3 regions of the Aliihoeflea sp. genome follow, and region 2 is predicted to be linked to each of the others. Evidence: predicted binding sites of a transcription regulator. Region 2 holds the regulator's gene; each other region holds the start of a gene.
The links. The regulator LexA, encoded in region 2, represses DNA repair genes until DNA is damaged. The targets are predictions, from matches to a motif close to TGTTCNNNNTGTGTTCNG.
Positions count from the first base shown of each region.

Region 1 (10,181 bases), on a different contig from region 2:
GCCAGCGGAAACGGTAGGGAGGACCTTCGGGGATTTCGGCGATAGTCTCGACCGGCTGAGCCGGCGTGAAGATGAGGATTGGACGCAAGGGCGGCTCGCCGGCGGGGCTCGGGCTCCATTCGATTTCGGCCTCGCCATCGCCGATCGCCGGCACGCGCCGTGCGGCACGTTCGGGCAGATGGCTGTCGATCGGCAGGAAGCGCTCGACAGCGCCCGGGCCGAACCGCGCGCTCAGGCGGTCGACGAGGTCGGCCACCGCCGCCTCGTCCACCCGGTCGCGCTCGAAACGCATCTGTGCGCCGTCGGCCGGGTCGCCCGCCAGCGCGGCGAGCCGGATCATGTCGAAACCGAAGCCGGGATCGACCGGATCGGCAAGCGCGTCGAGCCGGGTCATGAAGAGCTTCTTCAGTGCTGCGGGATCGCGCAGAGGCCGCCCGACCAGCGCCTCGATGCGCCGCGTCGCGCCATCGGCGCGAAAGAAGGTCGCCTCGAAGGCGCGCCCGCCCTGCCCGTGCCGCTCCAGAAGGGCGCAAAGGCTGCGCGTCAGCGCCTCGAAGGCGATCGCGATGTCCCCCTCGAGCCCAATCGGATCGGCAAAGCGTTCCTCCGCCGTGAACAAGGGCAGCGGCCGGCGCGGCGACAAAGGCGGGTCGATTTCGCCGAAAATGGCCTGCAGCCGGCGCACGAATCCCGAACCGAACCGTGCGGCGAGCGGCTTCAGCGGGCGCGCGGCAAGATCACCGAGCGACATCAGGCCGGCGCGGCGGAGCGCGACGATGCTCTCGGGCTCCACTTCGAGGGCGGCGACCGGTAGCGGCGCCACGGCCTCGCGCTCCGCGCCGGACGCGACGATGCCGCCCTCCCCGAAGCGGGCAAGCGCGCGCGCCGCCGCTGCCGTTCCGGCAATCGCCGACCGCACCGTCAGGCCGAAGCTCGACAGCCGCCGCTCGAGGTCGGCCTTCAGCCGCTTTTCCCCGCCGAACAGATGTGCCGAACCGGCAATCTCGAGGATCAGCGTGTCGGGCGCCTCTTCCGCAACGACAGGCGTATAGCGATCGCACCAGTCGGCGACATGGCGAAGAAGCGCGAGATCGGCCTCCGGCTCGTGCTCGTGCACCTCGATCGCCGGCACGCGGGCGCGCGCATCGGCAAGGCCAAGGCCCGGATTGAGCCCGAGCGACAGCGCCTTGCGGTCGGCTGCGACGAGGCGCATCGCATTGGCCTCAAGCGCCGCGACCACCATCGGCCGGTCATCCCGCCTGCCGCCAGCCCTGCGCGCCAGACGCGCCAGCCGGTCGGTCGGAAGAAAGGGGAGCCACAGCGCGAGATATCGCCTGTTCCTCGAAGCGTTGCTCGTCACGGTTCCACTCCATCTGCCAGTTGAGGCCGGCAGTGCCTGCGCGCTGGCGCAAAAGGGTGATGTCGAAGGCCGGCATGCCCGGCGCATTGGCTTCGAGCGGGCGCGAAGCAAGCGCGCCCACCTGCCAGCGCGTCGTCGCCGCGCTCGGCTCGGCGCGTGCGCAAAGGCGTAAAAGAAAGATCGGCACGCCGCTTTCCTCCGCCGCCAGCGTCAGCCGACGCGTGGCGGTCAGGTCGAGCACCTTCGGATTGCCCCAGGGCTCGATGACGACCGCGCCGAGCGCCTCGCACCGCGCGCCCTCGATACCGGCGCGCAGGACGGCCGCGGCATCCTTCAGCCGAACCTGGATCAGCGTTTGAGGCAAAAGGCCGATGTCGAGCAGGCCCTGCGGATAGAGCTTGCCCGTCTCGACCTCGCCGGCGACCTGGCGCACCCAAAGCGTCTTCCGAAGGCGCATCGCGCCGCCTTCAGAGCGCAGATCCTCGTCGATCCGCAAGCCCGCCCGCAGGCTCAAACCCGCGACGAAGCCCGCCGCGGAAGCCGCATCCGCCCCTGCCGCACCCAGCACCTCATGCAATGCGCCGCGCATCAGCCCGCCGCCCAACGCCCTGTCCGGCCCGTCCGCACCAAGCGAAAACCGGCTCTCCGGCCCAATCAGTCCGACGGGCTCCAGGGCGGCGAGGCTTTGCCGCAGCGCATGGATATCGCGTCGACCATCCATGCCATATGTTCCTATTTTGTTCTATTAAGAACCCAACCGGAACGGGAGTCAATTCGGCTTTGGAAAATGTGATCTTCCCATGCGTCGGCGCCTGACGAGGCGAAGGTCCGGTCGAACCTTCAGCCCCGCCGAGCGCCGATCAGGCCAGCCTTAAGCAGACTGGCCGGAAAGAATTTCGCGCTTGCCCACATGATTGGGCGCACCGACCAGCCCCTCCTTCTCCATCCGTTCGACGAGGGAGGCGGCACGGTTGTAACCGATGCCCAGGCGTCGCTGGATATAAGAGGTCGAGCACTTCTTGTCTCGCGTGACGACCTTCACCGCCTCGGCATAGAGCGTGTCGCCATCGTCGCCGTCCACGGCGGCGTCGACGTCGCCTTCGTCCTCATCGGCGAGCGGCGCATCGCCATCGGCGGTCACCGTGTCGAGATATTCCGGAGTCGCCTGTGCCTTGAGGTGCGCGACGACCTTCTCGACTTCGGCATCGGAAACGAACGGCCCATGGACGCGCGCCAGGCGCCCGCCGCCGGCCATGTGAAGCATGTCGCCCTGGCCGAGGAGCTGTTCGGCGCCCTGTTCGCCCAAAATGGTGCGACTGTCGATCTTCGAGGTGACCTGGAAGGAAATCCGGGTCGGAAAATTCGCCTTGATCGTGCCGGTGATGACGTCGACCGAGGGACGCTGCGTCGCCATGATCAGATGGATGCCGGCTGCCCGCGCCATCTGTGCGAGACGCTGGATCGCGCCTTCGATCTCCTTGCCCGCCACCATCATCAGGTCGGCCATTTCGTCGACGATGATGACGATGAACGGCATCGGCGACAGGTCGATCTCGCGTTCCTCGAAGGTCGGCTCCCCCGTTCCCTTGGCAAAACCGGTCTGGACCTGCATGAAAATCTGTTCGCCGCTCTGGCGTGCGGCTGCAGCGCGGCTGTTGTAGCCGTCGATGTTGCGCACGCCGAGGCGCGCCATCTTGCGATAGCGGTCCTCCATCTCGCGGACCGCCCATTTCAAGGCGGTCACCGCCTTTTGCGGGTCGGTGACGACCGGCGTCAGAAGATGCGGGATGCCGTCATAGACGGACAGTTCTAGCATCTTCGGATCAACCATGATCAGCCGGCACTCTTCCGGGTTCAACCGGCAGAGAAGCGAGAGGATCATCGTGTTGATGGCGACCGACTTGCCCGAGCCCGTCGTTCCGGCGACCAGAAGATGGGGCATGCGCGCCAGATCGGCGACGACCGGCTGACCGCCGATGTCCTTGCCGAGTGCCAGCGCAAGCTTGGCATTCGACCGGCCGAAGGCGTCGCTCTCGATCAGTTCGCGGAAATAGACCGTCTCGCGCTCGTCGTTCGGCAATTCGATGCCGATGGCATTGCGGCCCGGCACCACCGCGACGCGCGCCGATACGGCCGACATCGAGCGCGCAATGTCGTCGGCCAAATTGATCACGCGGCTCGATTTGACGCCGGGTGCCGGCTCGAATTCGTAGAGCGTGACGACCGGGCCGGCGCGCACGTGAATGATTTCGCCCTTGACCCCGAAATCCTCCAGCACGCTTTCAAGCAGGTCCGCGCCCTGCTCCAGGCGCTCCTGCGTCAGGTAGACGCCGGTTCCGATCGGAGGGTCCTGCAGGAGGTCGATCGGGGGAAACGAATAGCCCTCCCCGAAAGCTTCGGCCTCGATCCGCATGGGCTCGGGCAAGACCGGCGGCCGCACTGACGCTGGCGGAGCGGCTGGCACGATGGCCCGCACCGCGGTCTGCCCGGCAGGACGCTGCGCGAGACGCCCAGACGCGGCCTCCTCAGAAGAAGTGAGGGCCTTACCACCTGACCCAACCGAACAATCGATGACACGGTAGAGAGATGCCGGATCGGATTCGCTGGGTCGCGGCGTTGCGGCCGCGGCCGGGGCGACTGTCCGCGGGGCCACGGAAACCACCCGGCCAGCGACGGGTTTGGGTGCAGGCACGATTTCGCCCTTCGGCGACAGCGGCGGCGCGAGCTCGAAGAATGCGTGGTCCGAAAGGAGCGCCCACACGTCCCCGCTCGTCGGCGAGGCCGACTCGGCCTTGGCCGCAGCGGCCGGGGCAGCAGGTTCATCGACCGCCTCGGCCGACCGGTCGTCCGCGTCATGGACGAGTTCCAGAACATGGTCGCGAACGACGACCGGCGCCATCGGCGCCTCGTCAGGCGACAAACCGGCGGTCGGTTCAGCGGCCGCCTTGTTCTGCTTCTTCGTCACCGCATTGTCCGGCGTGCGCGTGAAGCGCACGTTCGGCGCCATGAAGAAGTGCTTTTCCCACTCGGGCTTGGCCTCCTGAGAAACCGGATTGACCGACGGTTCGCGCGGGCCATCACGCTCGGCGCGTGCAGCTTCCGCCTGCGTTTCGGACCCATCGGGCGCCGTCTGCGCCCGGGAAGAGTAAAGGGAAATCGGGATGATGTTTGCCCTGGTGATCGGCGAGGATGACATGCGTATGCTCAACGGTTGGACACCGTTGAGGGATAGGATCACACGGTTAACAGTTCCTTCCCGACCACGCTGCCGGCGCGTCAGAAAACGCGGTCGTGCACAATCATAATCGCGCGCCGATGATGGCGGGCGCCCAATTGGGACAGACGAATGGAATGAAAATGGTGGGTGATGTAGGGATCGAACCTACGACCCGCTGATTAAGAGTCAGCTGCTCGGCGGTTTTGTGATCTAGCATTCATCAAACCTTGTTAACAGATTTGAATTTCGAAGCATTACAGCACAAAGCGTCGAGCCGAGACGCCATCGTGGCTTGTAATCTTTTTTGGCCGTGACCTTTTTCAAAAGGAAAGGTCACGCGACGCATCGTCACCATCAGCGCGAGGGTCACACCTCTGGACAGCCGCTACGGGTTCGGTCACGCTCGAGGTAGATTGGATCAACAGGGCGGACGGCAGATGGCGACGGAAAGCATCGACGGCAACACAATCAAGCGCGTGCGGGGCATGCTGAAGCGCGGCGAGACGGGGACGATCCGCGACAAGGATGCCGCCGGCCTCGCCATCGTCGTCGGCGACACGAGAGCATCCTGGCGGATCATCGAGCGGACCTTGAAAGTCCGGATCGCCGACTTCCACGCGTTTCAGCACATAGACGACATCGTCGAGCTGCGCGAACTGACCGCCCGAGTCCGGACAGCGAAAAAGAACGGCGAGGACTTCAAGACCCTCATCGCAAAGTTCCTGAAGCACCGTAACGTGGAAACCGCCCAGCAGCATGCGGATATCGCGGCGGGTTCGGGCAAGACCTGGGAGGAAGTCCGCGACGGGTTCCTCGCGTGGGTTGCCGATCACCGGAACAAGGACACCGTCCGCAACTATCGCAGCGCCCTGGGCGCAGTCGAAGGCGGGGCGATGTCTGCCGATTTCGCTCACCTAGCCGGGAAGCCCGTCGTCGCGATTACTACGCAGGATCTGGTCAAAGTGCGGGCATCGATCGTCCGTCGTGGAGGCGGCGGCGGCAAGCTCCGCCAAGCCGACCTAACGGTGAGCGCGTTGAAGTCCTGCTTCAAATGGTACGTGAACCGCGACGATGCGTTGATCGCACTTTCGCCGGCTCAACCATTGTCGAAGGTCATGGAACGGTCAACCGAAACGGAAGTCGATACCGAGACCGAACGGACATTCTCTCAGATCGAGATCGGCCAACTACTTCTAGCGCTCCCGAACGTGCCGAATGCTTCGGCCCGGCTCGCGACCACCATCTCATTGTTAACCGGGCAGCGTCGAATGACGCCGCTTAAGACACGAAAATCGGCGATCAAGGACCATCCAGGGTACGGCATGGTCTGGCGTCTATCGGACAAAGTAGCCGCCTGGAGAGTACTTCCGCTGCCGAAAACCGCCGCCGAGGCAGTCCGAGCCGCTCTTGCTATGTCGCGGGACGACAACCTGTATCTCTTCCCTCAGCTTCGGCCAAGCAAGAAAGGCAGGTCGATGAACGGCCACATGTCCGAGCGAAGGGTGTCGGCGGTGCTGGAGACGATGCGCGAGCCTGGGGGACCTCTGTCCGCCCTTCCCTTCACACCCTCATCCCATCACCTCCGCCGAACTTTCATCAGTGTCATGGGACCCCGGATGCATGATTTCAGCGTCGGCGAAAAGCGGCTCACCCGCGACGACGTCGAGATGATCACGCATGCGGACGAGGGTCGTAAAACGACTGCAACATCCGTATACGACCAGCACGAGTATCTCGACGTCAAATTGAGGATCCTTGAGGCCTTCGAAACGTGGTGTCTGGAAGGCTTGGAATTGGCCCGCCGAGCGGCTGCAGGGGTGAAGGCTGCATGACAGACCACGACTACGACGACAGCATCGAACTCGGACCGCTTCTCGACGGCACCGTGTCGGTTTCCGCCACGGTCACGGCTGCCGAATCTGCAGCGGTCGAAATTGAGCGGCTCCGCGCGGCCGGCGAGCCCCTGTCCGACATCGACGTCGAGCTTCTCGAAGACATGGCACGCTGCCTTACCGACGAGGGCGACGGCGAGTACCGCTGGGTCCTCGCATCTCCTCCGGAAATAGGAGCGGGCCGGGTCATTTTCGCTCCCGATCACCGCATCGCTTGCTGTTATCATCGGGGCGAAATCTTCAGGGCGTGGGAAGACGAGGGTGACGCCGACCTTGCCGACCTCACGGACGCGCTTCGGCTCGCTTGGCAGTGGGTGGAGAACCGGCGCGAGGCTCGCACTCAGCGTACGGTTTAGACTCGCCCGGCGTTCCCGAGATCAGGACTCGCGCTTCATCGAAATGTCGCCGCCGGGCGAGTGCGACCAGCCTGCATTGCTCGAGTGCAAGATTCACGGCGGTACCCACCACCATCAGTAACGCCTTTCCTGCGGCCGAAATGGATTTTCTGCAGCTTGACGGTTAACCGTCCGGAAGCCTGTGGCGGGTAGTTTCTCTCTATGCAGGGAGCTTCGCATGCGGATATCAGAAGTCGAACTCGATCACGCCTTCGCCGACACGCTGGAGACCGACCAGGTCTTCCAACACTGGCTGCTAGCCGGGTCTCGTTTCGGACGGTTCGCCGACACCGCCCGCCTGCTGCATGAAGAGCAGTCCCGCGTGAGGAAGGCCAAGCACTGGTGGAAGCACTGGTGGATCAAGCTCAATGACGGCACTGAATCCGAAACCGACCTTTTCGCCGTGTTCGAGGCACCCGGCGGCCTACGCTTCGCATTCCACATTGAAAACAAGCCCTTCGACGGCAAGCTCACCTTCGATCAGGCAGCTGCCTACAGACGTCGCGCCATCCAATGTGCCAGAACCCCGAAATGGCTACACTATCACGACTTGGAAACGGTCTTGATCGCACCGCGCGGGTTCATCGATCGCTATCAGGACTGTTCGGCGCAGTTCGACCGCGCCCTCTCTTATGATGAGATCTCAGCTTTCGTCCCTCTGTTCGGTGCTGCGTCCTTCGCCGCTGCCTGAACGTTTACATTCCCAGCGGCAACGGCGTCGCTTCCCCGATCTCCCGGATCCAGTCCTTCATCAGGCCGGCCGCGCCGTCCACGTGCGGCTCCTGGAGGGCCACGCCGACATCGGCTTCGCCCAAGGCGATCTCGACTGCTCCCACTAGGCGTTCGTCAACTCCGACCTCGACGGCCCAGATCGCTCCGGTCGCGTCGCCGGCACGCAGTATCCGCAAGACCAGGTCGAACGCGAGGTAGCGTTCGTAGAGATGTCGCGGCAGCGGTGTGTGTCCGAAGTCCCACGTCGGCCAGCGACGGAAAGCGGCCTTGATCTCGACGTCAGCGTCAAGGTCGAGCGGGTCCGGCATCACAGCATACGAGATGCCGTCTTTCGAGACTTGGATCGCGACGTCGGTCATACGCATCATCCTGCTCAGGCCGGCCGCATTCCGCAACCGCGATCGCATTCCGTTAACCCCGAACGCGGGCGGTCGAAATCAAGGGGCTCTCACGGACTCCCCTGCCCCCTATATGGCGAGGACGGTTAGCGAAGACGGGAGATCAGCATGTACAACAGCAGGAACCCGGCGGGCGTCGCGGTAGGACAGCTCGGCTTGATCACGACCGGACTGGCAATGGGTGTCGTCGGCTGCCACGAACGCGGGATCGCCGCAATGCGTGCTGCCCGCGAGAGGCGTGCCGAGAATGACACGCTCGTCGCTCTCGCTCAGGCGCAACGCGACGTCGTCGAATTGTCGGCTCTCGCGCGCAAGGCGCTGGACGAGGTCGCCAAACTGACGGCCGAAAACGCACGGCTGCGCCAAGCGTGCGCCGACCGCCAGGGTTTCATCGACCGCATGGCCAACCGCCGTGCAGACTGACGTCATGGCGATCTCCGACGAGGACTGGCAATGGCTGAAGGAGCGCTATGGCGACTTTGTTCTCGAAGAGCCAGCGTACGCGCCGAAGCTGCTCGAGGTTCGCGACACGCTTCGAGCGGCCGAACCCGGTCTTCGGCTAGACCGTCGTTCCCGGGCGGGTTCTCGGGAACGGAAGTGGAACATTCACGACCGCGCATGAGAAACCCCGGGAACGCTAGGCTCCCGGGGGCGATGTCGTCAAACCGTTACGTAACGCTCAGACCGGCTTCATCAAGTTCGAGACGAGTCGCTCCCGGACCCGCTCGAGAAGGTCGCTACGGCTCGGTTGGCGGGCGAGTTCGACCGCCGGGCGGGAGAGGAGGCCGGCCTCCCCCGCAGCGACCGCACCGTAGGTCGGGGGATACGAGATACCGACGACGCCGCAACGCTTGCCCTCGGACGCGCGCTGGCATGCAGTGCGGCCGGCGACGGACAGGCGACGCAGGTCGACTTCCGGAAGCCCGAGCAGCCAGTCCTGAACGTGGTTGGGCACGCCCGCGAGCGAAATCCCGGGGCGGTCCGCCGGTGTCGCCGAAGCGTATGCATAGACGACTTCGCCGACCGAGTTCGACTGCCGCTCGCGTTTTCGTTCGGCAGCCAGCGCCCTTGCCTGTACGGCTTCGAGCGCGCTTTCGGCGACGCTTTCCGCCGCCGACGCAGCGCCACCGCCACGGGCGGCTTCCATCATGCGGGCGGGATTTAGCCGCCCCTCGGACGAGCCAAAAACCTTGCTCAGCGCGTAGTCGAGAAAGTTGAACGGGACTTTGATGCAGTTCACGACGAACTGACCGGCGACCTTCATCAGCTGACCGATGATTTGTAGAAATCTCATTGTGGTTCTCCCCTGGCGGCACCCATGCCGCTCCGAAAACATGATCCGCCGGCGTGCAAGAACAAAACCGCCGGCGCTCCAGTCCATCCGCCGGCCGCCGCCGACAGCCAGATTGTTGACGAAATCAGTCGGTGACGGGGTTAGCCGGGGTCGCGAAAATCCAGTTTGGAAAATGCTTGTGCCGCAGCGGGCCACGCATCACCATTCTTCTAGCGGCGGACGCAATCGAGCGGTCGCCGAAAGGGGAAACTCAAATGCAAAGCACTGACACCGAAAAAAGAGACGCGGAATTTGAAGCGATCAGGCGCGCTCATCGCCTGGGCGTTGAAACCCGACAGGATGGGGGTCCGGCACTGCCGAGCGAAGAAGTGAAGGCCGCGGTCCAGGAGATCGCGATCGCAAAGAACGCGCTTCTCAGGCTGGTGCTGATGTCCAGAAGCTCTTTCGCGGAACTCAGCGACGACTGCAAAGAGCGCGAGATCGCCTGTCGCGACAAGCTCACGGATGCTTTCGACCGCGCGGTCAGGATCGTTCGTCCGCATTTCAGCACCGGCGGCGAAACCCTGGCATTTCTCGAAGCTCTGACTGAGATGAAGGAGACGTTCTGATGAACATGAACACCGCAACCGAGACCATCATCCGAAGCGAGATCGCGAAGCTTCAGCGCTCGATCGCAAAGCTCGAGGCGATGCTGCCGGGCTCGCCGCGCGTCTACGAGTCTGAAGACCGTCTCGCCGTCCGCGCGACGGACATCTACGACTATGTCAACGCGCATGGCGGGTTCGACCTCGACGGGGACGTCGCCGAAGCGCCGCAGGTGACAGGGTATGTGGTCAGCAATCCTGACGGCTACGAAGAGTATGAGAGCGAAGATCTCGCCGAAGCCTACGCCT
Region 1 is NZ_JBQVMV010000031.1:3,682-13,862, forward strand. It holds gene ACT6QU_RS19050 (Y-family DNA polymerase) at 1-1,360, opposite strand, end outside; gene ACT6QU_RS19055 (ImuA family protein) at 1,251-2,081, opposite strand; gene ACT6QU_RS19060 (DNA translocase FtsK) at 2,232-4,556, opposite strand; gene ACT6QU_RS19065 (hypothetical protein) at 5,015-6,409, shown strand; gene ACT6QU_RS19070 (hypothetical protein) at 6,406-6,825, shown strand; gene ACT6QU_RS19075 (hypothetical protein) at 7,043-7,555, shown strand; gene ACT6QU_RS19080 (hypothetical protein) at 7,560-7,955, opposite strand; gene ACT6QU_RS19085 (hypothetical protein) at 8,103-8,417, shown strand; gene ACT6QU_RS19090 (hypothetical protein) at 8,422-8,616, shown strand; gene ACT6QU_RS19095 (hypothetical protein) at 8,674-9,288, opposite strand; gene ACT6QU_RS19100 (hypothetical protein) at 9,543-9,896, shown strand; gene ACT6QU_RS19105 (hypothetical protein) at 9,896-10,181, shown strand, end outside.
Region 1: a site for LexA is predicted at 2,088-2,105, ahead of ACT6QU_RS19055 (ImuA family protein). Genes of this name have one in related genera too.

Region 2 (10,181 bases):
TCAATCGTCTTGCCGATGATGGCCGTCGGCAGCGACGGATCCAGAAGCTGCAGCTTCGTCAGCGTGGCCAGAGCCGGCGCCGTGAAGTACAGCAGGAAAATGAAGAGCAGCGACCATGCGACCGACTTGCGGGCGGACCGCACGGAAGGCGTGGTGAAGTAGCGCATCAGGATGTGCGGCAGCGATGCCGTACCTGCCATCATGCAGATGGCCAAGGTGATGAAGCGCCATTCGGCCAATGCGCCTGTCGGCTCGACATGCGGTGTGACCAGCGCCTTCATGCCCGCAACGCCCTCAGGCGGTGCCGTCAGCCCATACTGAGCCTCGAGCTCCGTGATGGTCTGGACCGCTTCGCCATAGGAGAAGTGCGGAATGATGCCGAAGCCCTGGACGTTCGACATCCAGATGACCGGCACCAGGTAGGCGATGATCAGCACGATGTACTGCGCGACCTGCGTCCATGTGACGGCGCGCATACCGCCGAGCATGGAGCAGACCAGGATGCCGAAGAGGCCGAACCATACGCCCCAGGAGAACGGAATGTGCAGTGCGCGCGCGGCGATCGTGCCGGTTGCGGTGATCTGCGCCGTCACATAGGTGAAGGATGCGGCGACCAGGATGACGACGGCCAAAATGCGCGCGAAGTTGCCGCCATAGCGCGTGCCGATGTAGTCCGGCACCGTGTAGCAGCCGAACTTGCGCAGGTAGGGCGCCATCAGCGAGTTCACGAGGATGTAGCCGCCGGTCCAGCCGACGACGAAGGCGAGGTAGCTGTAGCCGCCGAAATAGATACCGCCGGCCATCGCCACGAAGGACGCACCGGACATCCAGTCCGCCGCAGTCGCCATGCCGTTGTAGACGGCGGGCACCTGACGACCGGCGACGTAATAGGCTTCCACTTCCATCGTGCGCGACATCCAGCCGATGGCCGCGTAGATGAAAATGGTGAAGGCGACGAAGAGAATGCCGATCGTATCGGCGCCGACGCCCATCTGTTCAAGGACGGCCATCAGCAGGATGAAGACGAGAAATCCGCCTGTGTAGAGGCCGTAGACCCGGCCGAGATTGTCGAGAAAACTCCCGTTCATTGCGTCATTCCCCCCTTAATCGCCGACGCCGAATTCGTCGTCGATCTGGTCCTGCCGCCAGTTCTGGAAGAACACGAGCAGGACGAACGCAATGAGCGAACCTTGGCAGATCATGTAGAAGCCAAGCGGAAAGCCCATAAACGTGATTTCATTGAGTGGCCGCACCATCAGCGGGACCACGATGGAAAAGATGAACCAGAGAATCAAAATGACGACCGTCAGATTCCTGGTCTTTGCCCAGTAGCGATCTCTCACGTCCTGGGGGATTTCCCTATTGTCAGCGGACATGGTGTCCTCCTCCCTCAAATTGTGTTAGCGACCTCTCCGCCAACAGCCCGATTGCCGCCTCCCGGCGATGGAATCGCAATCGTGACGGCAAAGTGTCGGTCAAGTGTCCGGCGAATGGAATTGAGACATTGGTCGTACCCACAGGGAGGTGAGGACTTGGCAATACTGGAAAAAGCACAGGAGGCCGGCCGCGTTCTGGCGGGCATGTTCGGCTTCAATGCGCGCGCACGGAAGCTGGACGATGTCGAGACCTTCGAGCACTTCGTTTCTGCGCGCTCGGCCTTCGTCGCGCAGAAGAAGCTCTACGGCTACCTGAAGACACGTATGGGAACGCGCTATCCCTCGATGTTCGAGGACGACCAGTTCATCGCCTCGATCAACATCGCAAAGGCACACATCTTCGCGTCCTGTCTGTCCGACATGACGATCTTCGCCGTCGCCGATGTCGGGGCGCAGGGTCGACTGTCGCGCGAACAGAAGAACATGCTTGCGCACGAGTGCCACGAGGCGGGCCTGCGCGGCAATGCCGAACAACTCGCCCACGCCGGCGCCGAGCAGGACTGGCGCACCGCGTTCGGTGCCCGGATCGACGGCATCCATTGGGACAATGTCGCCGCCGGTGCGAACGTCTTCGACACGAGCCCGGCAACGCTCGTCGAATGGGCGCCGATCGCCCCCCAGCTCAAGGCCTACGACCGCGAAATCGTCGAGAATTCGCTGAAGTTCGCATGGATCGAAATCCGGCGCGACTACCGCAGGATGATCGACCGCGACGCAGTCGCCGCCGATTTTCGCAACCGGACATGAAAAAGGGGCGCCGCAGCGCCCCTTCGTCGTCCTATGTGCCGCTGATCAGCGCTTGGCGATCGGCACGTAGTCGCGTTCGGCATGGCCGGTGTAGAGCTGGCGCGGGCGGCCGATCTTCTGGTTCGGGTCCTCGATCATCTCCTTCCACTGCGCGACCCAGCCGACCGTGCGCGCGAGCGCGAACAGAACGGTGAACATGGTCGTGGGGAAGCCGAGCGCCTTCAGCGTGATGCCCGAATAGAAGTCGATGTTCGGGTAGAGCTTCTTCTCGATGAAATACTCGTCGGTGAGCGCGATGCGCTCGAGCTCCATCGCAACGTCCAGAAGCGGATCGTCCTTGATGCCGAGCTCGCCGAGGACTTCATGCGTGGTCTTCTGCATGATCTTGGCGCGCGGATCGTAGTTTTTGTAGACCCGATGGCCGAATCCCATCAGGCGGAACGGGTCGTTCTTGTCCTTGGCGCGGGCGATGAATTCGGGAATTTTGTCGACCGAGCCGATCTCCGAAAGCATGTTGAGCGCAGCCTCATTGGCGCCGCCATGTGCAGGGCCCCACAGGCACGCGATGCCGGCCGCGATGCAGGCGAACGGATTGGCGCCCGACGACCCGGCGAGTCGAACGGTCGAGGTCGACGCGTTCTGCTCGTGGTCGGCGTGCAGGATGAAGATGCGCTCCATGGCGCGCGCCAGCACCGGGTTGACCTTGTAGTCCTCGCACGGCACGGCGAAGCACATGTGCAGGAAGTTGGCGGCGAAGGAGAGCTCGTTCTTCGGATAAACGAAGGGCTGGCCGATATGGTACTTGAACGCCATCGCGGCGATCGTCGGCATCTTCGCGATCAGCCGGATCGAGGCGACCATGCGGTGATGCGGGTCCGAGATGTCGGTCGAGTCGTGGTAGAAGGCCGACAGCGCGCCGACGACGCCGCACATGACGGCCATCGGGTGGGCGTCGCGGCGAAAGCCGGTGAAGAAGCGCGAAAGCTGCTCGTGCACCATGGTGTGGTGCGTGACGCGATAGTCGAAATCCTCCTTCTGCGCCTTGGTCGGCAGTTCGCCGTAGAGCAGCAGGTAGCAGGTTTCGAGGAAATCGCCATGCTCGGCGAGCTGGTCGATCGGGTAACCGCGATGAAGGAGAATACCTTCGTCGCCGTCGATATAGGTGATTTCCGATTCGCAGCTCGCGGTCGAGGTGAAGCCGGGATCGTAGGTGAAGGCACCGGTGTTCTTGTAGAGCGTCGCGATGTCGATGACGTCCGGACCGACAGAGCCTTTCCGCACCTTGAATTCGTGGGAATCGCCACCGAATTCGAGTTTCGCCGTCCCTTCAGTCATATCAACACCTCATTCATGCGGAAGACTTTCTTTGGCAGTGCATCATTGTCATGAAACATAACCGACGACCCGCCGTGCGCGCTCTAGCTAGCGCATTTGCATTGCCGTGCCAAGTTCACCGACAGTTACATGCTGCGCTGCGAAAAGCTCTTCACTTTTCGGCCTGATCGCGAAGCCGGCCGAGACTTTCCTCACGACCCAGAACGGCCAGAACGTCGAAAACGCCAGGCGAAACGGAGCGGCCGGTCAAGGCTGCGCGCAGGGGTTGTGCCGCCTTGCCCAGCTTCAATCCGGTCTCCTCCGCATAATTGCGAACCGCGGCTTCCGTCTCGGATGCGCTCCATTCGCCGACGGCTTCCAGCCGGGGCAGGAGGTCGCGAACGACGTCGCGGCCGCCATCGGCGAGAATCTGCTCAGCCTTCTCTTCCATCGGCAGGGGCCGCTCAGCGAACAGGAAAGCCGCGCCGTCCTTCAGCTCGACAAGCGTCTTGGCGCGATCCTTGAGACCGGACATCGCCGCCAGAAGCTGCGCGCGACGCTGAGGCGTCAAGGCCGCGACCATCTCGGCGCCTCCGGGAAGGTAGGGCAGGGTCGCCTCGAATGCGCCGAGAAGCTCGGCATCGTCGCTCTGGCGCATATGGACGCCGTTGAGCGCCTCCAGCTTAGCGAAGTCGAAGCGGGCCGCACCCTTGTTGACGTCCTCGATTTCGAACCATTCGATCATCTGGTCGAGCGTCATGATCTCGTCGTCGCCATGGCTCCAGCCAAGACGGACGAGATAGTTGCGCAGTGCCGCCGGCAGGTAGCCCATCTCGCGATAGGCCTCGACGCCGAGCGCACCATGGCGCTTGGACAGCTTCGCGCCATCTGCACCATGGATCAGCGGGATGTGGGCCATGACCGGAACGTCCCAGCCCATCGCCTGGTAGATGATGGTCTGTCGCGCCGCGTTGGTCAGGTGGTCGTCGCCGCGAATGATGTGGGTGACGCCCATGTCGTGGTCGTCGACCACGACGGCGTGCATGTAGGTCGGGTTGCCGTCCGAGCGCAGGATGATGAAATCGTCCAGGTCCTTGTTGGGAAAGCGAACCTCGCCCTGAACCTTGTCGGCGACGATGGTGAAGCCCTCCTGCGGCGCCTTGATGCGAACGACAGGCTTGACGCCGGCGGGCGCCTCGGACGGATCGCGGTCGCGCCAGCGCCCGTCATAGCGCGGCGGCTTGCCCTCGGCACGCGCCTTCTCCCGCATCTCGGTCAGTTCCTCGGGAGAGGCATAGCAGTAATACGCCTTGCCGCTCTTCACCAACTCCTCGCCGATCTCGCGATGGCGGTCGGCGCGCTCGAACTGCGAGACAGGCTCGCCGTCCCAGTCCAGCCCGAGCCATTTCAGCCCGTCGAGGATCGCGGCGGTCGCGGCGTCGGTGGAACGCTCACGGTCGGTATCCTCGATCCGCAGCAACATCTCGCCGCCCGTGTGCTTGGCATAGAGCCAGTTGAAAAGCGCGGTGCGCGCGCCGCCGATGTGCAGATAGCCGGTCGGCGAGGGGGCAAAGCGGGTGACGACCTTGGAGGACATGATTGCTCCTGGAGAACTTGGGGAGGCGCACGGCTCGGCCGCGTCGCGGGCGCTGTGGCCATTCGTGGTGGCTCATGTAGCATAGGCGGCTTGAGGCGCAAGCGGGCGGGCAGGGGATATGGCCGGGGACACGCGTCAGGACGAAGAATGGCGCGCCTTCGTTCCGCCCGGCGAGGCGGACGTGGACGGCATGATCCTTGTTCACACCGAAACCGCCACGCCGCTCGATGCGGCCCCGGTCACACGACGAGAAGTTTCAGCGCGAACCCTCCCGATTGGCGCGGCAGCGGCCCGCGCGGTCTCCGACGAGCGCGATCGCGGTACGGGCTTCATCCTTTTGCCGGTCGCTATGGCGGTTGGCGTTGTGGTTTACGGCGCGCTGCCGTTCGAGCCCTCGCTTTGGCTCGTAGTGTCGGCGCTGGCAGCGCTCTTGCTGCTGGCGTCTCTTTGCCGTGCCTGGCCCGCGATATCGTTCATCGTTCTCGCCCTTTTCGCCACCATGGCAGGCGTCGGGCTCGCTGGACTGGAGACATGGCGGACCGGCACGGCGATGATGGGATCGGAGATCGGAACCGAGGTGACGGGGCGCGTGGTACGCATCGAGCATCAGGCGACCGGTCGCACGCGCCTGACACTGGATGTCGCATCGACGGCGCGGCCCGAACTGCGCTACGCGCCCGACCGGGTTCGTCTCTCCGCACGGAACGTGCCGGCCGAGCTGCAACTCGGCATGACGATCGTCGGCATCGCCCGCCTGATGCCACCTTCCGGCCCGGTGCGGCCAGGCGGCTATGATTTCGCCTATAACAGCTATTTCGACGGCATCGGCGCAATCGGATTCTTCCTGCGCGATCCCGAGCTCGCCGCCTCTTCGCCGCCGCCCGACCTGCGCGAGACGCTGGTCCTGCGGCTCGAAGCCGTACGCCTCGCCATCGCCGCTCGGGTGCGTGCCGTTCTCTCGGGAGCGGAAGGCGAAATTGCAGCCACGCTTACTGCCGGCGTGCGTGCGGGAATACCCGAAACGGTCAACGAGGACCTGCGCAAGACAGGGCTTGCCCACATCCTGTCTATCTCCGGATTGCACATGGCGCTCGTCGCCGGCACGGTGCTCGTGGCCATAAGGGGCGGTCTGGCGCTCTTTCCGGTGTTTGCGTCACGTCGCCCGGTCAAAAAATACGCCGCCATCGTCGCGCTGATTGCCGCCACGCTCTATCTGGGAATTTCCGGAGGCGCCGTTGCCGCGCAACGCAGCTACATCATGCTGGCGGTGATGCTCGTCGCGATTCTCTTCGACCGGGCGGCCATCACGATGCGCAATCTGGCGATTTCCGCGATTATCGTCATCGCGATATCGCCGCACGAAGTCGTCGGACCGAGCTTCCAGATGTCGTTTGCCGCGACGGCGGCACTCATCGGCGCCTATGGCTGGTGGAGCGAACCGCGCCGCGTGCCCGACGCGCCGCGAGCCGAACGCGGCGCGATCGGTCGCCTTGCCGCAGGCGCGTTCAAGTTCATGCTTGGTCTTGCCGCGACTTCGGTGATCGCCGGGCTCGCGACGACGCTTTATGGGGCCTACCACTTTCACCGCGTCTCGCCTCACGCGCTCTGGGTCAATCTCAGCGCCATGCCGATCGTCTCGGCGATCATCATGCCTTTCGCGGTGCTCTCGGCCCTCATGATGCCGTTCGGCCTCGAGGCGCTGCCCCTGCGCGTCATGGGCGCAGCAATCGGGGTGGTTACCGATATCGCCGCGTGGTTTGCGGCGCGCTCGCCGATCGATGCCGTCGGTTCGCTGCCCGTCGCTGCCGTCGCGGTGCTCACGGTCGGTCTCGTCGCCATGACCGCGCTGTCGGGCAAGTTGCGCCTGATCGCGCTGCCATTCCTGATCCTGGGGACCGGCCTCATCGCAAATCGCGACCTGCCGGATGTCCTTGTCTCGGAGGATGGACGGCTCGTCGCCATCGCCGGCCAGGGGCGGACGCTTCACGTCAATCGATCCCGGCCGAACGGCTTCACGATCCAGAACTGGCTGCATGGAATGGATGCGGACCGCGTCCAACCGCCTGCCGATGCGGCGACGCCGGCCGAAGCGATTGACCAGGCCTCGACCGTGCCGGGCTTTTCCTGCGCGGCCAAGACATGCGTCGCGCAGGACGAGCAAGGGCGCCTAGTGGCTCATGTACCGGACGCGATCGCCGCTTTCGCATTCTGTACCAGCGCCGCGCTGATCGTGATCGATGATGCGACTGCGGGCAATGTCTGTCGGACGGGAGAGGCGGCGATCGTGACGAAGCAGGACCTGGCACGGCGGGGCAGTGCGGAAATCCAACTGGGCAACGCAGGTGCCCTGCCAAACATCATCCACGCCATTCGCGAGCCTTACCGGCCGTGGCACAGCCACCGCCAATTCTCCCGCGAGGCGCGCGGAATGCCGCCCTATCGCCGCGATTGATCCCGCCGCCGCTCAGTACTTGCGGAGCAGCCCGACCAGCTTGCCCTGAACCTTGACGCGCTCGGACCCGTAGATCTTCGTCTCGTAGGCCGGATTGGCGGCTTCGAGGGCGATCGACGCGCCCTTGCGGCGGAAGCGCTTCAAGGTCGCCTCCTGATCGTCCACCAGCGCAACGACGATTTCGCCCGGCGTCGCGGACTGACCCGCCCGGATGATCACCGTGTCGCCATCGAGGATGCCGGCCTCGATCATCGAATCGCCATGGACGTCGAGCGCGTAGTGTTCACCGCCCGCCAGCATCTCCGGCGGCACGGCGACCGCGCGGGTCGCATGCTGGATCGCGTCGATCGGGACGCCGGCGGCGATCCGGCCCATGACGGGAATCTCGACCGGCGCCCGTGTCACCGGAATCGGCTGCGCCTTCTCGGCTCTGGCCGCCGGCTTTTCCGACAGGCTGCCCTGGATGACGCTCGGCTGGAACCGCCGCGGCTGTTGGGAGATCGATTCGGGCAGCTTGATCACCTCGAGCGCGCGTGCCCGGTTCGGCAGGCGACGCAGGAAGCCGCGCTCCTCGAGTGCCGTGATGAGACGATGGATGCCGGACTTGGAAGCCAGACCGAGCGCCTCCTTCATTTCGTCGAAGGACGGCGGCACGCCGCTCTCCTTCAGCCGCTGATGGATGAAGAGCAGGAGTTCGTGTTGCTTGCGCGTGAGCATGGCAGTCCTTACAAGGAGAATCGCCGAAAAACAAAACCAGAACAAACTTAACCGTTCTTCATGTGTTCTGCAACAGGCGCGTGAAAGTCGAGCAATCTGGACGAAACATGGCCCATACCAACCGAATTCTTTTCTGCCTCGGCGCGCTTTGCGGCGCCTGCGGTGTCGCACTTTCGGCGGTCGCCGCGCACCGAGAGGGCACGCTCGGCACCGCGGCCAACATGCTGTTGTTCCATGCACCGGCGCTGATGGTGCTGGCAGGTCTTCAATTCGGCCGGCTCCAGCTTGCCGGCACCTGGATTCTCGCGGTCGGGCTCGCGCTCTTCTGCGGGGACATTGCTGCCCGCGCATTTCTCGGCGACCGGCTGTTCCCGATGGCCGCACCTGCCGGCGGCATGCTGTTGATCGCCGGCTGGGCCGTCGTCGCGGCTTCTGCGCTGTTCAGCCGGCGCGGATCAGCCTGATCGCGTCGTCGCGTCCGAAGAGATAGAGAAGCGTGCGGATCGCCCGCCCGCGCGGCGTGGCGAGGTCGGGGTCGCGCTGGAGGAAGAGCCGCGCATCGTCGCGCGCGACCGACAACAGGTCGGCGTGGTGTTCCAGGCGGGCAAGCTGAAAGCCGGGTGTGCCCGACTGGCGCGTGCCGAGGAGTTCGCCTTCGCCGCGCAGTTTCAGATCTTCCTCAGCGATGCGGAAGCCGTCTTCCGTGTCGCGCATCACGGTCAGCCGCTGCTTAGCGACCTCGCCGAGTGGCGACTGGTAGAGGAGGACGCAGCTCGACGCCGCCTGTCCGCGCCCGACCCGGCCGCGCAACTGGTGAAGCTGGGCGAGGCCGAAACGCTCGGCATGCTCGATGACGATGATCGTGGCGTCGGGCACGTCGACGCCGACTTCGATGACGGTCGTACCGACAAGGATGCGCGTGCGCCCGGCCTTGAAATCGGCCATCGCCTCGTCCTTTGCTACGCCCGACATTCGACCGTGGACGAGCCCGACGTCTGGGCCGAAAATGTCTGCAAGCGCCTTGTGGCGGTCGGCGGCCGACATGACGTCCATGCCTTCGGCTTCCTCGACCAGCGGGCATATCCAGTAGATCTTCTGCCCCTCGTCCACGGCGCGGCGCATCCGTGCGATCAGGTCCGACAGGCGCTCGAGCGGCAGGGTTACCGTCTGGATCGGCTGGCGGCCGGCCGGCTTCTCGTCGAGGCGCGAGACGTCCATGTCGCCGAAGGCCGTGAGTACCAGCGTGCGCGGGATCGGCGTCGCGGTCATGACGAGAATGTCGGGCGCCACACCCTTGGCACCGATGGCGAGCCGCTGATGGACGCCGAACCGGTGCTGCTCGTCGATGACGGCGAAGGCGAGGTCGTGAAAAGTGACGCTCTCCTGGAAGATGGCGTGGGTGCCGATGACGATGTCGATCGTCCCGTCGGCGATGGAGGCAAGTGTCTCCGAGCGCTCACGGCCTTTTTCGCGACCAGTAAGGATCGCGGCGCGAAGCCCGGCCTGTTCCACCAGCGGCGCGATCGTAGCAAAATGCTGGCGCGCAAGGATTTCGGTCGGCGCCATCAGCGCGGACTGGCCGCCGGCCTCGGCGATCCGCGCCATGGAGAGAAGCGCGACCACGGTCTTGCCCGAGCCGACATCGCCCTGCAGGAGCCGCAACATGCGGTCCGGCTTGGCGAGGTCGGCCTCGATTTCGGTGATCGAGCGCTGCTGCGCGCCGGTCAGCGCATAGGGCAGGGCGTCGCGGATCGCCGCGCCCTTGGCGCCATCGCCGAGCCGCGCTTGGCCCGCGACGCGCTTCATGCGCAGCCGCACCAGCGCGAGCGCGATCTGCCCGGCCAGAAGCTCGTCATAGGCGAGCCGCCGCCATGCGGGGCTTGCAATGTCGCAATCGGCGGGCGCTTCGGGCTGGTGA
Region 2 is NZ_JBQVMV010000002.1:439,960-450,140, forward strand. It holds gene ACT6QU_RS05210 (sodium:solute symporter family protein) at 1-1,088, opposite strand, end outside; gene ACT6QU_RS05215 (DUF4212 domain-containing protein) at 1,104-1,376, opposite strand; gene ACT6QU_RS05220 (hypothetical protein) at 1,533-2,183, shown strand; gene gltA (citrate synthase) at 2,229-3,518, opposite strand; gene gltX (glutamate--tRNA ligase) at 3,670-5,094, opposite strand; gene ACT6QU_RS05235 (ComEC/Rec2 family competence protein) at 5,213-7,546, shown strand; gene lexA (transcriptional repressor LexA) at 7,559-8,263, opposite strand; gene ACT6QU_RS05245 (DUF423 domain-containing protein) at 8,371-8,727, shown strand; gene recG (ATP-dependent DNA helicase RecG) at 8,705-10,181, opposite strand, start outside.

Region 3 (10,181 bases), on a different contig from region 2:
CCTTGCTGCCGAGCCGCTGCGCGCGCGTGGGATCGGCGAGCGGATCGATCTTGTGCAGAAATTTCCCGCCCTGTCGCTGGTGCTTGTCAATCCGGGCGTCGAGGTGCCGACTTCGGAAATCTTCCGCCGCCTCCCCTCGCCCGACAATGCGCCTCTGCCGGGCCTGCCCGAAGGCGACGTGGTCGAATGGCTGCGTGGAACGCGAAACGATCTGCAGGCGCCGGCTATCGCCTATGCGCCGCAGATCGGGGAGTGCCTGGAACTGCTCGAACGGTCCGGCGCCGACTTCGCGCGGATGTCGGGATCAGGCGCGACTTGTTTCGGCATATTTGCAGATAGCGACCGGGCCGAACGGACGGCGGAACGAATGCGGGCCGCGAAGGGTTCGTGGTTCGTGGTCGCCACGCAAAGCCACGCCTCTGGAAGCTTCAAAAGACGGATCGAACCATGAGCGAACGCCCCTTCATCACCGTCACCTTCGCCGTGCTCACGGTTTCGGACACGCGCAGCCTCGACGAGGACAAGTCCGGCGCGACGCTCGTCGAGCGGATCAAGGCGGCGGGCCACGAAGTTGCGCAGCGCGACATCGTCAAGGACGACATCGCGGCGATTCGCGCCAAGGTGAATTCGTGGGCTCGGGACGAGGCGATCGACGCGATCATCACCACGGGCGGGACTGGCTTCACAGGGCGCGACGTGACACCCGAAGCGCTGGAGCCGCTGTTCGAAAAGCGCATGGAGGGGTTTGCGGCGCTGTTCCACAAGATCTCGGCCGACAAGATCGGCACTTCGACGATCCAGAGCCGCGCGACGGCGGGGCTGTTGAACCAAACCTTCGTCTTCGTGCTGCCAGGCTCGCCAGGCGCCTGCCGCGACGCCTGGGACGGCATACTGAAGGACCAGTTCGACTATCGCCACATGCCGTGCAATTTCGTGGAGATCATGCCGCGGCTGAACGAGCACCTGAAGCGCGGCGCAGGCCAGATCGTCTGATCAGACGGCGTGGATTTCGGCGCGCAGGCGAAGCGGCCTGCCCTTCGTCGGCATGCTCTTTCGCATGAGAAGGCCCTCGGCGATGCGTTCGCGCCGCGTCAGCCAATTCGACCAGAACGGCAATTCCGTCTGACGCGAGCGCGAGAAGGTCGCCGGACCGTTGGCAACCGCGACATGCTCGCGCGCCGCCTCGACCCAGCCGGGAACGAGGCGCGCGCCGGGCTTCAGCAGCAGGACCCAGTCGCTGCGCGCCTTGGCCAAGGCGTCTTCGCCGCGAGTTTCCGCAAGGAAGACGCAGCCCGCGTGTTCGGCCACCGTTTCGGTGCCATCGGACGAGCCTAGATCGCAGACGATGACCTCGCGCACCAGACCCTCGACGGCGCCGGTCACGAGCGAGGCGAGCGTCTTCGCCAGGCGCTCCTCGTCGTTTTTCGTCTCGATCAATACGGAGATCATGCCCTTCATTAGCGCAGTCTGAATGAGGTGGCCAGATGCGCGAACGCGAAGAAAGTTCTTTCTTTGTTCTTTTTCAATAGATAGGAATTGTTTCATCGAAACGCCGATTCCCAGAGCGCCCCCGACGCGGCGCCAGGAGAACGACATGGAACAGATCAGACGAGCCGACGTTGCCGCTTTCACAAGCGGAGATGCGCATATGGCCAATGCGATGATCGAGGAAAGCGGCCTGCGCGTGGTGCCGGACAGGCGGCGTGGGCGTGGCGCGGGCGTCAATCCAAGTGGGCGCTTCGAGAAGTTCGAGCGGCACGTCTTCGACGATGGCTGGAACTCTTTCGAGGAACTGCCGCCGTTCAAGACGGACGTGCAGATCGAAAAGCCGCGCACGATCATCACCCGCAACGATTCGCCCGACATTTCCTTCGACCGCTCCATCAATCCTTACCGCGGTTGCGAGCACGGCTGCGTCTACTGCTTCGCGCGGCCGACGCACAGCTATATGGGGCTTTCGGCGGGGCTGGATTTCGAATCGAAGCTCTTCGCCAAACCTGATGCGCCGCGCCTTCTGGAGAGGGAGCTGGCGAAGGACGGCTACCAGCCGAAGACCATCGCGATCGGCACCAACACGGACCCCTACCAGCCGATCGAGAAGGAATGGCGCATCATGCGCGAGTTGCTGGAAGTGCTCGAGCGGCACAACCATCCGGTCGGCATCGTGACCAAATCGGCGCTGGTCATGCGCGACATCGACATCCTGTCGCGGATGGCGGAGAAGGGTCTCGCCAAGGTGGCGCTGTCGGTGACGACGCTCGACCGCAAATTGGCGCGGGCCATGGAGCCGCGAGCAGCGACGCCGCCGCGCAGGCTGGAGGCCGTGCGGGCGCTGTCGGAAGCCGGCATCCCGACTTCGGTCATGATCGGCCCGGTCATTCCCGGCCTCAACGATGCGGAGATCGAGCGCATCCTCGATTCGGCCGCGGCGGCCGGCGCGAGGGAAGCGGGCTACGTCATCCTGCGCCTGCCGCTGGAGGTGAGCTCGATCTTCAAGGACTGGCTGTTGCAGCACTATCCCGACCGCTATCGGCACGTGATGTCGCTGGTGCGCTCAATGCGAGGCGGCAAGGACTACGATGCCGAATTCGGCAAGCGGATGAAGGGCGCGGGGCCCTATGCCTGGCAGATCGGGCGGCGGTTCGAACTTGCCGCCAAGCGGCTCGGGCTCAACACGCAAAGGCTGAAGCTGCGCACCGACCTGTTCGTGCCACCTTTGAAGCAAGGGGAGCAGTTGACGCTCCTCTGAAGATTGCACTCCTACCGTCGTTTTCTGTTCCGTCCGGCTTGTCCCCAATCATTGCCCGACGGTGTCCTTCCCGCTCCGCCCCACGGCCGGGAAGGACTTGCGGAGAATCGGACGCAATGCGAGCATTGCCGCAACATGGCTCGCCCGCGCTCCGATTCTCCGCTTCTCTTCGACCTGCCCGTCCGCCCGGATTTCCGGATGGAGCTCGCTGCCGAGCGCGAGGGCCTGTGGCCCGTCTGCGGGACCGACGAGGCCGGACGTGGGCCGCTTGCAGGACCGGTGGTCGCGGCGGCCGTGATCCTCGATCCCAAGCGCATCCCGAAGGGGCTCGACGATTCCAAGCGGATGACGCATGGCGAACGCGAGACGCTCTTCGACGAAATCCTGAAGAAGGCGCTGGCGGTTTCGGTGGCCTCGGTTTCGGCCGATTCGATCGATTGTTCGGATATCCGCAAGGCGAGCCTCGAAGCCATGTGCCGGGCGGTGACGCTTCTGGCGGTCGAGCCGAAGCTGGTGCTCGCCGACGGACGCGACATCCCGCCGGGCCTCAAGTGCGACGGCAAGGCCGTGGTCAAGGGCGACCAGCGCTCGCAGTCGATCGCTGCGGCGTCGATCATCGCCAAGGTGACGCGCGACCGGATGATGTCGCGAACGGCGACGATCCATGTGTCGTACGGGTTCGAGGTGCATATGGGCTATGCGACCGTGCGTCATCGGACGGCCATTGAGGTGCACGGACCGGCAGCGCGGCTGCATCGGCTGTCGTTTGCGCCGTTCAGATTGGACGCTGCGGAGTAGCGTCGCTTTTCGGCGGAGGTCACAGGCCCCCTCACCGTCTCGGGCTTTGCCCGAGCCACCTCTCCCCCATTTCATGGGGGCGAGGAAACGCCTTCATCGAATCGCGCAGCCGACTTGGCAACAAAAAACCCCGCCGGAGCGGGGTCTTTCAAAGTTCTGCCCTGACCGGGGTCAGTTCATGCGAGCCTTCACGTCGTCGAGGGACGACTTGAAGAGCTGCGCCTTGACATCGGCATCGGCGCGTTCGTCGAGCAGCTTGGCCGCAGCGGCGACCGCGATGTCGACGGCGTTGGAGCGGACGGCGTTGACGGCGTCGCGCTCGGCCTGGGCGATCTTCTGCTCGGCGAGCGTAGTGCGACGGGCGACGTATTCCTGCGTCCGTGCCTTGGCTTCCTCGACCAGATGGTTGGCTTCGCGCTTGGCGGCGGCGACGATGTCGCCCGCTTCCTGCTCGGCTTCCTTGCGCTTGCGCTGATACTCGGCGAGGAGCTGCTGCGCTTCTTCACGCAGGCGGCGTGCCTCTTCGAGTTCGTTGCGGATGCGCTCGGCGCGCTGGTCGAGCGTTCCGCCGATCTTGCCCGGCACCTTCAGGAAGACGATCAGTCCTATGAAGATGACGAGGGCGACTGTTGCCCAGAAAGTGGCGTCCATGGCGGGCTCCTATCGAACCTGGCCGACGGCTGCGGCAACGGCCGCGTCATCGGGCTTGCGATCGATGAGCGCCTCGACGATGGCGCCGGCTGTTTCCTCGGCGATCGTGCCGACATCCTTCATGGCCGCTTCGCGGACAGTGGCGATGCGACGCTCGGCTTCGACGAGCTTGCGCTCGAGATCGGCCTCGACCGACTTGCGCTCGGCCTCGGCGTCGGCCTTGGCAGCGTCCTGCGCCGTCTGCGCGATACCGTGCGCCTTGGCGCGGGCATCAGCCAGTTCCTGCTCGTAGGCAGCAACCGCGGCGTCGGCTTCTTCCTTGTTGCGCGCTGCCTGATCGAGATCATGAGCAATGCGGTCGCGACGCACCTCGAGGATGTTTCCGATCCTCGGGAGGACGACCTTCTGCAAGAAGAGGTAGAACAGGCCGAAGGTGATCGCCAGCCACAGAAGCTGGGACGGGTAGGTCGACGTGTCGAAGGGGGGGAAACCCGCTTCGCCGTGGCCTTCCTCGTGGACGATCTCGGTCTGCAATTCGCCTTCGGCGGGAGCGGTCTCCTGCGCGTATCCAGGCGTTACGAACATGTGCATCCCCTGCTCATGTTGCCGGCCAACAAAATCGACCGGCGGGTCTCAGCACTCGCAAATGACGGCGCGAGCGGGCGCGGATGCGCCCGCCGGCCGGACCTCATCTTACGTGAAGAGGAGGAGGAGAGCGATGAGGAGCGAGAAGATGCCCAGAGCTTCCGTCACGGCGAAGCCGAAGATCAGGCGGCCGAACTGGCCGTCGGCTGCCGACGGGTTGCGCAGTGCGCCCGAGAGGTAGCTGCCGAAGATGTTGCCGAGACCGAGGGCGGTGCCGGCCATGCCGAGGCAGGCGATGCCTGCGCCGAGAGCGCGTGCTGCTTCTACTTCCATTTTGAAACTCCTTTTTGGATTCGCTTTGGCATCATTCATGCCGGTTGGAAGATGGTCGGCCCGGGGGCCGGTGATGGCTAACCCCGTCCGATCAATGCTCGGGATGGACGGCGTCGTTCAGGTACATGCAGGTCAGCACCGCGAAGACGTAGGCCTGCAGGAACGAGACGAGGAATTCGAGACCGGTGATCGCGATGGTCAGGAGCAGCGGCAGCACCGCGCCGATGACGCCGAACGCGCCAAGGCCGCTCAAGGTGGTGACGAAACCCGCGAAGACCTTCAGCGTGATGTGACCGGCGAGCATGTTGGCGAACAAACGAACCGAAAGGCTGATCGGGCGCGACAGGAACGAGATGACCTCGATCGAGGCGACCAGCGGCACCAGCACTCCCGGCACGCCGTGTGGCACGAACAGCTTGAAGAAGCGTGCGCCATGGGTCTTGAGGCCGTAGCCGACGAGCGTCAGCATGACGATCATGGCAAGTGCGAAGGTGACGATGAGATGGCTCGTCACCGTGAAGAAATACGGCACCATTCCGAACATGTTCGCCACGAGGATGAACATGAAGAGCGAGAAGACGAGCGGGAAGAAGCGCATGCCCTGCGGGCCGGTCGCGTCGCGCAGCATGTTGGCGACGAATTCGTAGGACATTTCCGACACGGACTGCGTGCGACTCGGCACCAGGCCGCGGCTCGACGTCGTCAGGTACAGGAACGCGCCCGTGGTCACGACGGTGGCGACCATGAACAGCGAGGAATTGGTGAAGGAGAAGTCGAGCCCACCGATCTCGATCGGAATCAATCTGGAGATCTGAAACTGGTGGATCGGATCTTCGGCCATCAGGCGCCCCTCGATATAGATGTCGGCGCCAGCGCGCCGGATAAAGCTACGTTTCGTGTCGGTCCCGGCCGCTGTCCGGCGGTTCGACCCCGCGTTCTGCCACGACACCGGCGGAACGAAGGACGTTCAGGACCCCGGCGGCAAATCCGAGCAGCAGAAAGACGACGAGACCCCAAGGGGTCGTACCCGCCGCCGTGTCGATGAACCATCCGATGGCCGCCCCGACCACGATGCCGGCGATGAACTCGCTCGACAGTCGCAGGGCCTTGCCCATCCCGGCCATTCCGCCGGTCCTCGGACCGCTCGCCTCGACGCCCTTCGCCGGTCGCTTCACCGCCAGCTTGGCGTCGAGCTCGCGGCGGCGACGTTCGAGATCGTCTCCGCTGCCATCCGGCTCCGGGCCGGTCCGGCCGGTTCCGCCTGGCCCGTTCATGTCGGCCATCGCAACCTCCTGACCCGCCTGGCATCCATATTGGCTTACCGCTTCAAAGTCGCGCGCAACATATTCAGGGCACCCGCGCCAGTCAAGCCACGGACGGGGATTGAATCGGGCGCGATTTTGGTAGGAAAATCATGAGATTAGCAGGCTGCGACAATGCGCGCAGGCGACGGTGGAGAGAATCGCCCCGCCGGACCGCACGAGCCTGCCCGCAATCAGCTCCAGCCGCCGCCCTTGGTGCGGTAGAAGATGTGGAGGCCGATCTTCTTCACCTTGTCCATGGTACGCGCCCAGCGGGGGCTGACATAGGTAGCATGATAGTGCGTAGAGGAGCCGACCTCGGGCAGGAAGATCTTGCCGGCCGTGACCGCCATCGCGACGTCCGAGGCAAGCTTGTAGTGGCGCTGGCTCGTCACGCGCGGCTTGGTGCCGTCGCAGGCGAAGGAGAACTGGCAGCGGTTGCGCCACGAACGGTTCTGATAAACCACGCCGCAAATCGTGTTCGGATAGGCCGGCGCGCGAACGCGATTCAGAATCACTTGCGCAACGGCCGCCTGTCCTTTCACTTCCTCGCCGCGCGCCTCGAAATAGATGCCCTCGGCGAGGCATTTCTGTTCCTTGTCGGAAAAGACATGGGCGGGAAGCGGCATCTTCATCCAGGCGTGATCGCCCGGCGCCATCGGCGGAATAAAGCGGCCATCGGACGGGTCCTCGCCCTTGAGGAGGCTCGCGAAGGGCGACGCCGTCGCGTAGTTGGGCTCGGCCGGCGCATAGGCCGTCGCCAGAATGTCGGCTTTCTCATTGGTGACCAGCGAGGCTAGCATCACCGGCATGTCATTGTCGATGGGCCGGTGCGTCGGGTGGAAGGCGAACGCGATGTCGAGTTCCTTGCCCTCGATCTCGGGCTTCACGAACGCCATCGCGAATTCGGGCTCGACGTCGTGCAGCGACGAGGTTCGCTCGAGGATGGAGCCGGCATTGAAAAATTTCGGGGGCGATACGGGGGCGATTTTCAACAGACGACCCTGCTTGCCGGTGCGATTGACGCGGTCCTCGTCGGGCCGGCTGTTCTTTTCGCCATCCTGCGAGCGCAGCGCGACCGTGCCGAGGCCGGGAACCTTGAAACCAGCGCCGGCAATCGCGCCGGTCACGGTCGCATCGACGAAAGGAAGTTCCGCCTGTTGGACCGAGCCGGCCTGTGCCTGCTCGACCACCGCACCCCACCGACCGGAGCCGGTCTCAAGTCCGGAAACGAAGCTCGTCATGTCCTGGAAGGCGGATGCGGTGGGAAAGGCCAGCCAGATGCCGATGCCGAACAGCGCAGGCGTCAGAACCGACCTGCCCTCCAACATACGCTTCAAGCGACGCGACAAACGCCCTACCTGCAATGGACCCGCTCCATACGCATTCAAAAAAACCGAAACCGGCAAATACCAAGACCGGCCAAAAATGATCGATTAACCTTTATGGGCGGTTAATGCCGCAGGGTCAGCGCCCGGCGTCCAGATCATGTCCCCGGTGATCATCGACGGTCGCCCGTCCCCTCAAATCACCCGATGGATGGCGTGTCGCCAAGGAGTAAGGCGTGAATGTGACTTAGAGGCAGTAGAGGCCATGAAAGGTCGAGCGGCCCGTCATGTTCTCTTTTTGGCCCGGCCCGCGAAGGGATTTTCCGAAGCGCGCAGCACCATGCGAATCGGAACGCCGGGCATGTCGAATGCCTGGCGCAGCTCGTTCGTCAGGTAACGGATATAGCTTTGCGGCACCGCTTCGGGGCGCGTGCAGGACAAAACGAACCCGGGCGGGCGCGTCTTGATCTGGGTGATGTACTTGATCTTCAGCCGGCGGCCGGCGACGGCCGGTGGCGGATGATGCGCAATGACGCCTTCCAGCCAGCGATTGAGGCGGCCGGTCGAGATGCGCGTGTTCCAGACACGATGCGTCTTCTCGATCGCGTCCATGAGCTTGTCTAGACCGCGTTCGGTCTCGGCAGAAATCGTCACGGCCTGCAGTCCGCGAACCTGTGGCAGGAGCCGCGTCGTCTTCTCGCGCAGCTCGGCCAGCAATTCCTGCCGGTTCTCGATCAGGTCCCACTTGTTGAACGCCAGCACGGGCGCCCTGCCCTCGCGGATGATCAAATCGGCAATGGTCAGATCCTGCTTTTCGAACGGGATCGTCGCATCGAACACGATGACGACGACTTCGGCGAAGCGGATCGCGCGCAGGCCATCGGCGACGGACAGCTTTTCCAGCTTTTCCTGAACGCGCGACTTGCGCCGCAGACCGGCCGTGTCGAACAGCTTGATCTTGCGGCCGTTCCAATCCCAGTCGACGGAAATGGAATCGCGGGTAATGCCGGCTTCGGGGCCGGTCAGGAGACGGTCTTCGCCGACGAGCGAATTGATCAGGGTCGACTTGCCAGCATTCGGCCGTCCCACGACGGCGATGCGCAGCGGCTTCGTCGAATCATAGGCAGGGATCGCTTCCTCGTCCTCGTCGGACACATCCTCGCCGATCAGAGGCTCGGCCGCGAAAGCCTCGCCTTCATCCTCGTCCTCGCCGAACGCCCGCTCCTCGCCGATCGCCGCGACGATCGCATCGCGCAGATCGACCATGCCGACTCCGTGCTCGGCCGAGACGCCGATGGGCTCGCCCAGACCCAGTTCCCAGGCTTCGAGAAAGCCGGATTGCGCGCCCTTTGCTTCAGCCTTGTTGGCGACCAGCACGACCGGCTTGCCGAAACGGCGAACGATATCGGCGAAGGCGCGATCGTCGGGCATCAAGCCGGTTTTGGCATCGACCACGAAGCAGATGAGGTCCGCCTCTTCGATGGCCGTTTCCGTCTGCTGGCGCATGCGGCCGGCAAGGCTCGCCGCCTCGGCCGTCTCGAGGCCGGCCGTGTCGATCACCTCGAATTCGAGATCGTACAGCTTGGCGGTGTGCGAGCGGCGGTCGCGCGTCACGCCAGGCGTGTCGTCGACGAGCGCGAGCTTGCGCCCGGCCAGCCGGTTGAAAAGCGTCGACTTGCCGACATTCGGCCGGCCGATGATGGCGAGTTTGAAGCTCACGAAGGTTCCTGCGTGCCGCGGATGAGTTCGGCCATCATCTGGGCGCGCTGGCGCATATTGCCCGAAACGCGCTCGTCGCCGACGATGAGATCGAAAAGACGCAGCGCCTCTTCCGACTGGCCGTCCTTCCACGCCGCGAGCGCAAGCGCCTCGCGCGCGGAATGGCGCATTGCGTTGTCATTGGCGGTCATCGCCTCGACGCGGGCGGCGACGTCGTCATAGGAGCCGTGATCGATAAGAAGATAGCCGGCACGCAACCGCGCCGTATCGCGGATCGCCTGCGGGATCGCATTGTCGCTGGCCACGGCGTCGAACGAGGCGATGGCGGCGGCATGGTCACCGGCGTCGGCCTGGACGGTGGCCGTGCGGAAGCGGGCGAGCACCGGATAGGCGCCGAAGCCATCTTCCTGAAGGGCGGAAAGTTCGGCAAGGGCCTGCTCGTTCTGGCCGCTATTGGCGAGGTTCAGCGCCTGAGAGAAGCGGTCACCGGACGCATTGGCCTGACGTGTCGTCCACCAGTCCCACGCGACATAGAGCACCGTGGCGGTAATGACGACTGCGGCGACACCAAGCGCGGCGAGGCCGTAGCGATCCCAGATCTGGCGCGCGCGATCCTGTCGAAGCTCCTCGTTAACCTCGCGGATGAAACTGTCGTCGGACATCAAGCACAACCATTCCCAGAGACAGGGCGCGACGGCGGCGCCCACATTGGCGAGC
Region 3 is NZ_JBQVMV010000001.1:139,527-149,707, reverse strand. It holds gene ACT6QU_RS00755 (4-(cytidine 5'-diphospho)-2-C-methyl-D-erythritol kinase) at 1-451, shown strand, start outside; gene moaB (molybdenum cofactor biosynthesis protein B) at 448-993, shown strand; gene ACT6QU_RS00745 (glycosyltransferase) at 994-1,458, opposite strand; gene ACT6QU_RS00740 (PA0069 family radical SAM protein) at 1,595-2,749, shown strand; gene ACT6QU_RS00735 (ribonuclease HII) at 2,885-3,547, shown strand; gene ACT6QU_RS00730 (F0F1 ATP synthase subunit B) at 3,719-4,198, opposite strand; gene ACT6QU_RS00725 (F0F1 ATP synthase subunit B) at 4,208-4,783, opposite strand; gene ACT6QU_RS00720 (F0F1 ATP synthase subunit C) at 4,892-5,116, opposite strand; gene ACT6QU_RS00715 (F0F1 ATP synthase subunit A) at 5,208-5,957, opposite strand; gene ACT6QU_RS00710 (AtpZ/AtpI family protein) at 6,004-6,399, opposite strand; gene ACT6QU_RS00705 (cell wall hydrolase) at 6,612-7,769, opposite strand; gene der (ribosome biogenesis GTPase Der) at 8,031-9,464, opposite strand; gene ACT6QU_RS00695 (tetratricopeptide repeat protein) at 9,461-10,126, opposite strand.
Region 3: a site for LexA is predicted at 1,503-1,520, ahead of ACT6QU_RS00740 (PA0069 family radical SAM protein). Genes of this name have one in related genera too.